Regions from separate parts of the Streptomyces sp. P9-A4 genome, predicted to be linked through region 1. Evidence: riboswitches for the same ligand, from Rfam matches in the RefSeq annotation. Region 1 holds a riboswitch; the other holds the start of a gene.
The links. A riboswitch is a leader RNA that binds a small molecule or an ion and turns the genes downstream of it on or off. The one in region 1 is predicted to bind ZMP and ZTP.

Region 1 (4,470 bases):
GAGTGGTTCGTGGCGCGGGAGGGGGTCGGTGACGCACTCCCGCCGGTACGGGCAGGCCGGTCCGAGGGCCCGGAACCGCTCGGCGTACCGCTCGGGGGCAAGCCGGGCGGGGTCGGCCCGGACGGCGGCGTGTCGGAGGTCGGCGTGTCGGACGTCCGGGTGCCGGTGGCCGACGCGCCGTCGGTCCGCCCGCCGTCCGTACGCGCATCGGCGGTCGGGGTCACGGCGGACCGGCCGTCGTCGGTGACGACGGGCGGATCGCCGCCCTGCCGTCCTTCGGCGGTCAGCTGCTGCCCGGCCCCGCCCCTGGCGGCCAGGAAGGCCGTCGCCACGAGGGTGGCCACGAGCAGCGGGACGAGCGGTACGCCGAAGCGCCGGGCGCGCCGCGCGGCGGGTCCGGGCCGGGGCGCGCCGAGCCGGACGATCCGGGGCGACCACCCGGACTCGGAACCGGTGGGTCGCGGTGTGCCGGGGGCGGGTGTCACGGGCCGGGGCGTCCCGGACGGGGGTGCGGCGGGCCCGCGTATGGCGGTGCGAGCGTCGGGACCCGTGCCGGGCTCCGCGCCCCCGTCGAACGGGCCGACCGACCCGGGCGCGCCGAACGGATCCGACGCACCGAACGAGTCCGACGTGCCGAACGGATCCGACGCGCCGACCGGGTCAGGCACACCGACTTCTTCGGCCGCGCCACCTGGTGTGCGCGGGCCGTCCGGTGGGGGCGCGGTGGCCGATCCGGGCGCGTCCGGCTCTCGGTCCGGCGGCGGGGCGGCGGTCGACGGGTGTGGCACGCGGTCCAGGGTCGCCCGTCGGCGGCCGCACGGCCACCCCTTTTCGGACCCCGGGCCCTGCCCGTACAGAACCGTGACAATCGCCGACCGCGCCCCCGCCCGCCACGGCCACGACCGCCCCGTCATCAGTCGTCCTACAGACCGAGCTGGCGCTCCGCGCCCTCGACCGTCTGGGCGAGGAGCACGGCGATGGTCATGGGGCCGACTCCACCGGGCACCGGGGTGATGAGGGAGGCGCGCTCGGCGGCCGAGGCGAAGTCGACGTCACCGATGTTGCCCGGGTTGTAGCCGGCGTCGATGACGACGGCGCCCGGCTTGATGTCCGAGCCCTGGATGAAGTTCGGCTTGCCGACGGCGGCGACGAGGATGTCGGCCTCGCGGACGACGGAGGAGAGGTCTTCGGTTCGGGAGTGGCAGTAGGTGACGGTGGCGTCGCGGCCGAGGAGGAGCAGGCCGGCCGGCTTGCCGAGGATCGCGCTGCGTCCGACGACGACGGCACGCTTGCCGCGCGGGTCGACCTCGTACGCGTCGAGAAGCCGCATGATGCCGCCGGGCGTGCAGGAGACGAAGCCGGGCAGGCCGAAGCCCATGGCGGCGAAGGACGCCATGGTGACGCCGTCGACGTCCTTCTCGGGGGCGATGGCCTCGAAGGCGGCGCGCTCGTCGATGTGCGGGCCGACGGGGTGCTGGAGGAGGATGCCGTGGACGTCGGGGTCCGCGGAGAGCGCGGTGATCGCGGCGACGAGCTCCTCGGTCGTCGTGGCGGCCGGCAGTTCGACGTGCTTGGAACGGATTCCGGCCTTCGCGCAGCGGTTCTGCTTCATCTTCACGTACGTCACGGAGGCCGGGTCCGCGCCGACCAGGACCGTCGCGAGACACGGGGTGACGCCGGTGCGGCGGGTGATCTCGGCGGCGCGGGCGGCGGTCTCCTCGACCGTGCGGCGGGCGAGGGCCGTACCGTCCATGAGGGTGGCGGTGCTGGTGGACATGGCAACTCCTGGGCGTCGTCTCTGACCGGTGGTTCGCCCAGGCGCACGGCATCGGGACGGTCGCGCGTCCGCGCGCTCCCGTCGGACCGCTCCCCGGTGGTGATCCACCTCAAGCGCCAGTCACGGCCCGAGCCCCACTCTACGTGAGCGGCCGGGGGCGGGTCCCTGACAGGGTGGGCACGCGCGGGCGTCCGGGAGCTTGTCGCCGGCCCGCCCGCGCCTCACGATGAGCGCGAGGGGCCGGGACCGGCAGGACCCGTCGGGACGGGCCGGGACCGGAGCGGCACGCGAAGGGACGGGCCCGGCGGAATCGTGCGGCGCCGGGCCGCGAAGGAACGACCTCGACGAGGAGGCCGAGTTGAGCGATACGTGGGTGGCGGGACAGGCGCGCACGGCGCCCGGAACGGCCCCGGGGCCGGGGACCGGTGACGCTGGTGTCGGCAGTACCTCCGGTGTCGCCGATGACCCCGCTGGCCCCGGCACCGGCACCGGCCCCGGTTCCGGCCCCCTCCCCGTCCGACCGCTCGTCGCCGCCTCGTGGCGGCGCTCCGCACGCGCGCGCGTGAACCAGGACGGGGCGGCGCGGGTCGAACTGGCGGAGGACGAGCTCGCCGCGTACCGGGACGGCCATCCGCTGGCGGCGGCGATGCCGGTGATCCGCGAGCTGATGGGGGCGTACGCGACGGACGGGGAGCATCTCCTCGCGGTCTGCGACGCCGCCGGGCGGATGCTGTGGGTCGAAGGCCACCCCACGACCCTCCGCAAGGCGCGCGGGATGAACTTCGTGGCAGGCGCCCGCTGGTCGGAGGCGGCGGCGGGGACGAACGCCCCGGGAACGGCCCTCGCCGTCGACCGGCCGGTGCAGGTCGTCGCCGCCGAGCACTTCCGGCACCCGGTACGCGCGTGGACCTGCGCCGCCGCTCCGGTGCACGACCCGCGCAGCGGCCGGGTGCTCGGCGCGGTCGACATCACGGGCGGCAGCCGGCTCGCGCACCCGCACAGCCTCGGGTTCGTCCAGGCGGTGGCGCGGGCGGCGGAGTCCCAGTTGGCGCTGCTCGGGCCCGCGCCCGAGCCGGGGCGGCTCCGGCTGTCGGCGCTCGGCCGGGACGAGGCGGTGCTCTCGGTGGGCGGCCGGCGGGTGCGGCTGAGCCGGCGGCACAGCGAGATCCTGGTGGTCCTCGCGCACCGCCCGGAGGGGGTGGGCGGCGAGGAACTCCTCACGCTGCTGTACGAGGACGCGTCGGTGACTCCGGTGACGCTGCGGGCGGAACTGTCCCGGCTCCGTGCCCTGCTCGGTCCCGACGTCCTGCGTTCGCGCCCGTACCGGCTTGCCGGTGCGGTGGACGCCGACTTCGCGACGGTCGACCGGCGTCTCGCCTCGGGGGCCGTGGCGGCTGCCGCCGGGGACTACGCGGGCCCGCTGCTCCCGGCCTCCCTCGCCCCGGGTGTGGTACGGCTCCGGGAGCGGCTCGCGGACCGGCTGCGGGCCGCGCTGGTGGACCGGGGTGATCCGGGGCTGCTCGCCGACTGGGCGTACAGCACGTGGGGCGAGGACGACGTGACGGTCTGGCGGGCGCTGTGCGCGGCCGTACCGGCGGCCCAGCTCCCGCCCGTACGGGCTCGGCTGGATTCCCTGGAGGCCGAACTGTCAGCCGGTGCAACCCTCTTGCAACCTCCGGGTCCGCACACTCGCGGGTGAGCGCCGGCCCGGGACGGCCGGCCCGTCCCAGGGAGGCCATGCCCATGACCCGTTACGCCGCACCCGGTGCCGAAGGCGCGCTCATGTCGTACGAGGCCCGGTACGACCACTGGATCGGTGGCGCGTACGTCGCCCCGGCGCGTGGCGGCTACTTCGAGAACCCCAGCCCGGTCGACGGCCGTCCGTTTACGGAGGTCGCGCGCGGCACCGCCGAGGACGTGGAACGCGCCCTGGACGCGGCGCACGCGGCGGCCCCGGCGTGGGGGCGGACGTCGCCGGCCGAGCGGGCGGGCGTCCTGCTGCGGATCGCGGACCGGATGGAGGCCAACCTTGAGGCCCTGGCCGTCGCGGAGACCTGGGACAACGGCAAGCCCGTACGGGAGACCCTGGCCGCCGACATCCCGCTCGCGATCGACCACTTCCGGTACTTCGCGGGGGCGCTGCGGGCCCAGGAGGGTGCGCTGAGCGAGATCGACGACGACACCGTCGCGTACCACTTCCATGAGCCGCTGGGGGTCGTCGCGCAGATCATCCCGTGGAACTTCCCGATCCTGATGGCGGTCTGGAAGCTGGCCCCGGCGCTCGCGGCGGGCAACGCGGTGATCCTCAAGCCCGCCGAACAGACCCCGGTCTCCGTGCACTTCTGGCTGAGCCTGGTCGCCGATCTGCTGCCGCCGGGCGTCCTCAACATCGTCAACGGCTTCGGCGAGGAGGCCGGGAAGCCGCTCGCGTCCTCGCCGCGCGTCGCGAAGATCGCCTTCACGGGCGAGACGTCGACCGGGCGGCTGATCATGGGGTACGCCGCCGAGAACCTGAAGCCGGTGACGCTGGAACTCGGCGGGAAGTCGCCGAACATCTTCTTCGACGACGTGTGGGCGGCGGACGACGACTTCCGCGACAAGGCGCTGGAGGGCTTCACGATGTTCGCCCTCAACCAGGGCGAGGTCTGCACCTGCCCCTCACGGGCGCTCGTCCAGCGGGGCCACTACGGCGA
Region 2 (4,470 bases), 4.5 Mb from region 1:
CAGGTCGTCGACGGACGTGCCGGTGAGCGTGGACATGATGCCGAGGAGGTTGGAGACGCCCGCCTTGTTCTCCGGGTCGAACCGGATCACCGTGTCGGTGTCGGTGACCGCGCTCTTGACCTTCTTCGCGGTGACCTTCGGGTCGTCCAGGAGGTTGATGAGGCCCTTCGGCGTGGACGCCGACTTGCTCATCTTGATCGCCGGGTCCTGGAGGTCGTAGATCTTCCCCGTCTCCTTGAGGATGTACGGCGAGGGGATCGTGAACGTGTCGCCGAAGCGGCCGTTGAAGCGCTCCGCGAGGTCGCGGGTCAGCTCGATGTGCTGGCGCTGGTCCTCGCCGACCGGGACCTCGTCGGCCTGGTAGAGCAGGATGTCCGCGACCTGGAGCACCGGGTAGGTGAAGAGGCCGACGGTGGCGCGGTCGGCGCCCTGCCTGGCGGACTTGTCCTTGAACTGGGTCATGCGGGAGGCCTCGCCGAAGCCGGTGAGGCAGTTCATGACCCAGCCGAGCTGGGCGTGCTCGGGGACGTGGCTCTGGACGAAGAGGGTGCAGCGCTCCGGGTCGAGACCGGCGGCGAGCAGCTGGGCGACGGCGAGCCGGGTGTTGGCGCGCAGCTCCGCGGGGTCCTGCGGGATCGTGATCGCGTGCAGGTCGACGACCATGTAGAAGGCGTCGTGGGTCTCCTGGAGGGCCACCCACTGGCGGACGGCGCCGAGGTAGTTGCCGAGGTGGAACGAGCCTGCGGTGGGCTGGATTCCGGAGAGCACGCGGGGAACGTCAGAGGCCATGCACATCATTCTCTCAGGTGCGGGAACCGATCCCCGACTGCCCGTCCCCCACGCGTCGCGGGGACGGTCCGCAGTGAGACCGGGAACACATGGGTGCGTCCTGCGGGCCCCGCGCTCCCGGTCCACAGGAGCGCGGGGCCCGGCCCTCCGCTAGACCGGGAGGCCCGGGGCCGGGAAGTCGGCCATCAGGCCGGTGACCTCGGCGCGGACCGTGGCGAGGGCCTGCTCGTCGCCGGTGCCGGCGGCCGTCACGGCGCGGTCGATCCAGTCGGCGACCGCTGCCATGTGCTCCGTGCCGAGACCGCGGGAGGTGAGGGACGGGGTTCCGATGCGGATGCCGGAGGGGTCGAAGGGCTTCCGGGTGTCGTACGGGACGGTGTTGTAGTTGACGACGATGCCCGCCCGGTCGAGGGCCTTCGCGGCGATCTTGCCGGGGACCTGCCGGGACGTGAGGTCCATCAGGATCAGATGGTTGTCGGTGCCGCCGGAGACCAGGTCGAAGCCGCGCGCGAGGAGCGCCTCGGCGAGCGCCCCGGCGTTGGCGACGACGGCGTGGGCGTAGTCGCGGAAGGAGGGCTGGGAGGCCTCGTGGAGGGCGACGGCGATGGCGGCGGTGGTCTGGTTGTGCGGGCCGCCCTGGAGGCCGGGGAAGACGGCCTTGTCGAGGGCCTTGGCGTACTCCGCGCGGGACATCAGCATGGCGCCGCGCGGGCCGCGCAGCGTCTTGTGGGTGGTCGTGGAGATCACGTCCACGTGGCCGACCGGGGACGGGTGGGCGCCGCCCGCGATCAGCCCGGCGATGTGGGCGATGTCGGCGACGAGCACGGCACCGGCCTCGCGGGCGATCTCGCCGAAGGCGGCGAAGTCGATCGTGCGGGGCAGCGCGGTGCCACCGCAGAAGATCACCTTCGGGCGTTCCTTGAGGGCGAGGTCGCGGACCTCGTCGAAGTCGATGAGACCGGTGTCCTGGCGGACCCCGTACTGGACGCCCCGGAACCACTTGCCGGTGGCGGAGACGCCCCAGCCGTGGGTGAGGTGGCCGCCCATGGGCAGGGCCATGCCCATGACGGTGTCGCCGGGCTCGGCGAAGGCGAGGTAGACGGCGAGGTTGGCCGGGGAGCCGGAGTACGGCTGGACGTTGGCGTGGTCGACGCCGAAGACGGCCTTGGCGCGTTCGACGGCGAGGGTCTCGACCTGGTCGATGATCTGCTGGCCCTCGTAGTAGCGGCGGCCGGGGTAGCCCTCGCTGTACTTGTTCTGGAGGACGGTGCCGGAGGCTTCGAGGACGGCGGCGGAGACGTAGTTCTCGCTGGGGATGAGGCGCAGCGTCTCGGCCTGGAGCCGTTCCTCGGCGCCGACGAGGGCGGCCAGTTCGGGGTCGGCTGCGGTGAGTGCGGGGTGCTGTGGGGCGTTCACGACGGTGTCCTCCGGGCGTCGGTGGGTCCCGGGGCGCACGGCGTGAGAGGCGCGGCGCCACGCGGGACGTCGGTCCCGTGACGCCCAGGCGGGCGGCGTCTCGTGTGGTCTGCCGCGCACGGCTCCCCCGGGGTCGCTTCCCCGTACGCCAGTCGCCGTGCGTGTTTTCAGAGTAGCTGGCGCGCCGCGCGCGCGAGGTTTCCCGGCCCGGGTCGCGAGCGACGATAGAAAGCAGGGGCCACACCCCTTCGGCGGGTCCATCCCGCGAGCCGCAGGACGAACGGAGATCCCGTGTCGAGCACCCAAGACGCGATCGCTTCGGCGGAGGCGCACAGCGCTCACAACTACCACCCCCTGCCGGTCGTCGTCGCTTCGGCGGACGGCGCCTGGATGACCGATGTCGAGGGGCGCCGCTATCTCGACATGCTGGCCGGCTACTCGGCGCTCAACTTCGGGCACGGCAACCGGCGTCTCATCGACGCGGCGAAGGCCCAGCTGGAACGGGTGACGCTGACCTCGCGCGCCTTCCACCACGACCGCTTCGCCGACTTCTGCACACAGCTCGCGGAGCTGTGCGGCAAGGAGGCGGTGCTGCCGATGAACACCGGAGCGGAGGCGGTCGAGACGGCCGTGAAGACCGCCCGGAAGTGGGGGTACGAGGTGAAGGGCGTGCCGGACGGGCACGCGAAGATCGTGGTCGCGGCGAACAACTTCCACGGCCGGACGACGACGATCGTCAGCTTCTCCACGGACCACGAGGCACGGGACCACTTCGGTCCGTACACGCCGGGGTTCGAGATCGTGCCGTACGGGGACCTGACGGCCCTGGAGGCGGCGGTCACCGAGAACACGGTGGCGGTGCTGCTCGAACCGATCCAGGGCGAGGCGGGGGTCCTGGTGCCGCCGGCGGGCTATCTGGCGGGGGTGCGGGAGCTGACGCGCCGGCGGAACGTGCTGTTCATGGCGGACGAGATCCAGTCGGGTCTGGGCCGGACGGGGCGGACGTTCGCGTGCGAGCACGAGGGGGTGGTGCCGGACGTGTACATCCTGGGGAAGGCGCTGGGCGGCGGGGTGGTGCCGGTGTCGGCGGTGGTCGCCGACCGTGACGTGCTCGGGGTGTTCCGGCCGGGTGAGCACGGGTCGACGTTCGGCGGGAACCCGCTGGCCTGCGCGGTGGCCCTGGAGGTGATCGCGATGCTGCGGACGGGCGAGTTCCAGGAGCGGGCGGCGGAGCTGGGCGAACACCTCCACGCGGAGCTGGGCCTCCTGGTGGGCGGCGGCGCGGTGGAGGCGGTGCGCGGACGCGGGCTGTGGGCCGGGGTCGACATCGCCCCGTCGCACGGCACGGGCCGGCAGATCTCGGAGAAGCTGATGGAGCGGGGGGTACTGGTGAAGGACACCCACGGCTCGACGATCCGGCTGGCACCACCCCTGGTGATCGGCAAGGAGGACCTGGACTGGGGGCTCGAACAGCTGAGGGGGGTGCTCTCGGACTGACCGTCGGGTCGGCGGCTAAAGGATCACGTGCGGGAGGAAGCGGGCGTACTCGTCCGTGACCAGGCCCGACGACTCCCGGATGCCCAGCCCCGCCGCCTCGTCCTCGACGACCCACGCGCCGAGTACCACCCGGTTGCCGTCGAAGTCCGGCAGCGGGGCCAGCTCCTGGTAGCAGCAGGGCTCCCCGTCCCGTACGAACGGTTCCGTGCCCGCCTCGTGCAGGGTGACGCCCGCGCCCTCGCGGCCGAGCAGCGGCTTGGCGACCCAGCCGACGGTGGTGGCGAGTTCGCGCGGCCCGTCGAGGTAGGCGGGCAGCAGGTTGGGGTGCCCCGGGTACAGCTCCCACAGGATCGCGAGCAGCGCCTTGTTGGAGAGCAGCATCTTCCAGGCGGGCTCGATCCAGCAGGTCGTACCGGTGCCGCCGCCGTTGTCGAGGGTGTCCAGGACGTGCCCGCCGAAGCGGTCGGTGGTCAGCCACTCCCACGGGTAGAGCTTGAAGCAGCTGCGGATGAAGCGGAGCCGGTCGTCCACGAAGCGGCGCGAGAGCCGGTCCCAGCCGATCCGTTCGACGGAGAGCGCCTCGGTGTCGAGCCCGGCCTGCTGGGCGGTCTCGCGCAGATACGCGACCGTCATCAGGTCCTCGCCCAGCTCGTCGCCGTCCGAGTGCGCGAAGTGCAGGGGGCCGGGGGGCAGCAGCGGAGCCTGGCGCCTCCAGGCGTCGACGAGCCGTTCGTGGAGGGAGTTCCACTGGTCGGCGCCGGGGAATCG

Region 2: another riboswitch for ZMP and ZTP. It lies ahead of glyA (serine hydroxymethyltransferase); the one in region 1 lies ahead of V4Y03_RS00660 (bifunctional 5,10-methylenetetrahydrofolate dehydrogenase/5,10-methenyltetrahydrofolate cyclohydrolase).

What each region holds. Positions count from the first base shown of each region.
Region 1 is NZ_JAZIFY010000001.1:138,255-142,724, forward strand. Features, by position in the region: gene V4Y03_RS00655 (hypothetical protein) at 1-485, opposite strand, end outside; gene V4Y03_RS00660 (bifunctional 5,10-methylenetetrahydrofolate dehydrogenase/5,10-methenyltetrahydrofolate cyclohydrolase) at 923-1,777, opposite strand; ZMP/ZTP riboswitch at 1,806-1,911, opposite strand; gene V4Y03_RS00665 (GAF domain-containing protein) at 2,136-3,476, shown strand; gene exaC (acetaldehyde dehydrogenase ExaC) at 3,521-4,470, shown strand, end outside.
Region 2 is NZ_JAZIFY010000001.1:4,635,655-4,640,124, reverse strand. Features, by position in the region: gene trpS (tryptophan--tRNA ligase) at 1-789, opposite strand, end outside; gene glyA (serine hydroxymethyltransferase) at 940-2,205, opposite strand; ZMP/ZTP riboswitch at 2,281-2,371, opposite strand; gene rocD (ornithine--oxo-acid transaminase) at 2,497-3,702, shown strand; gene V4Y03_RS21005 (glutathionylspermidine synthase family protein) at 3,718-4,470, opposite strand, start outside.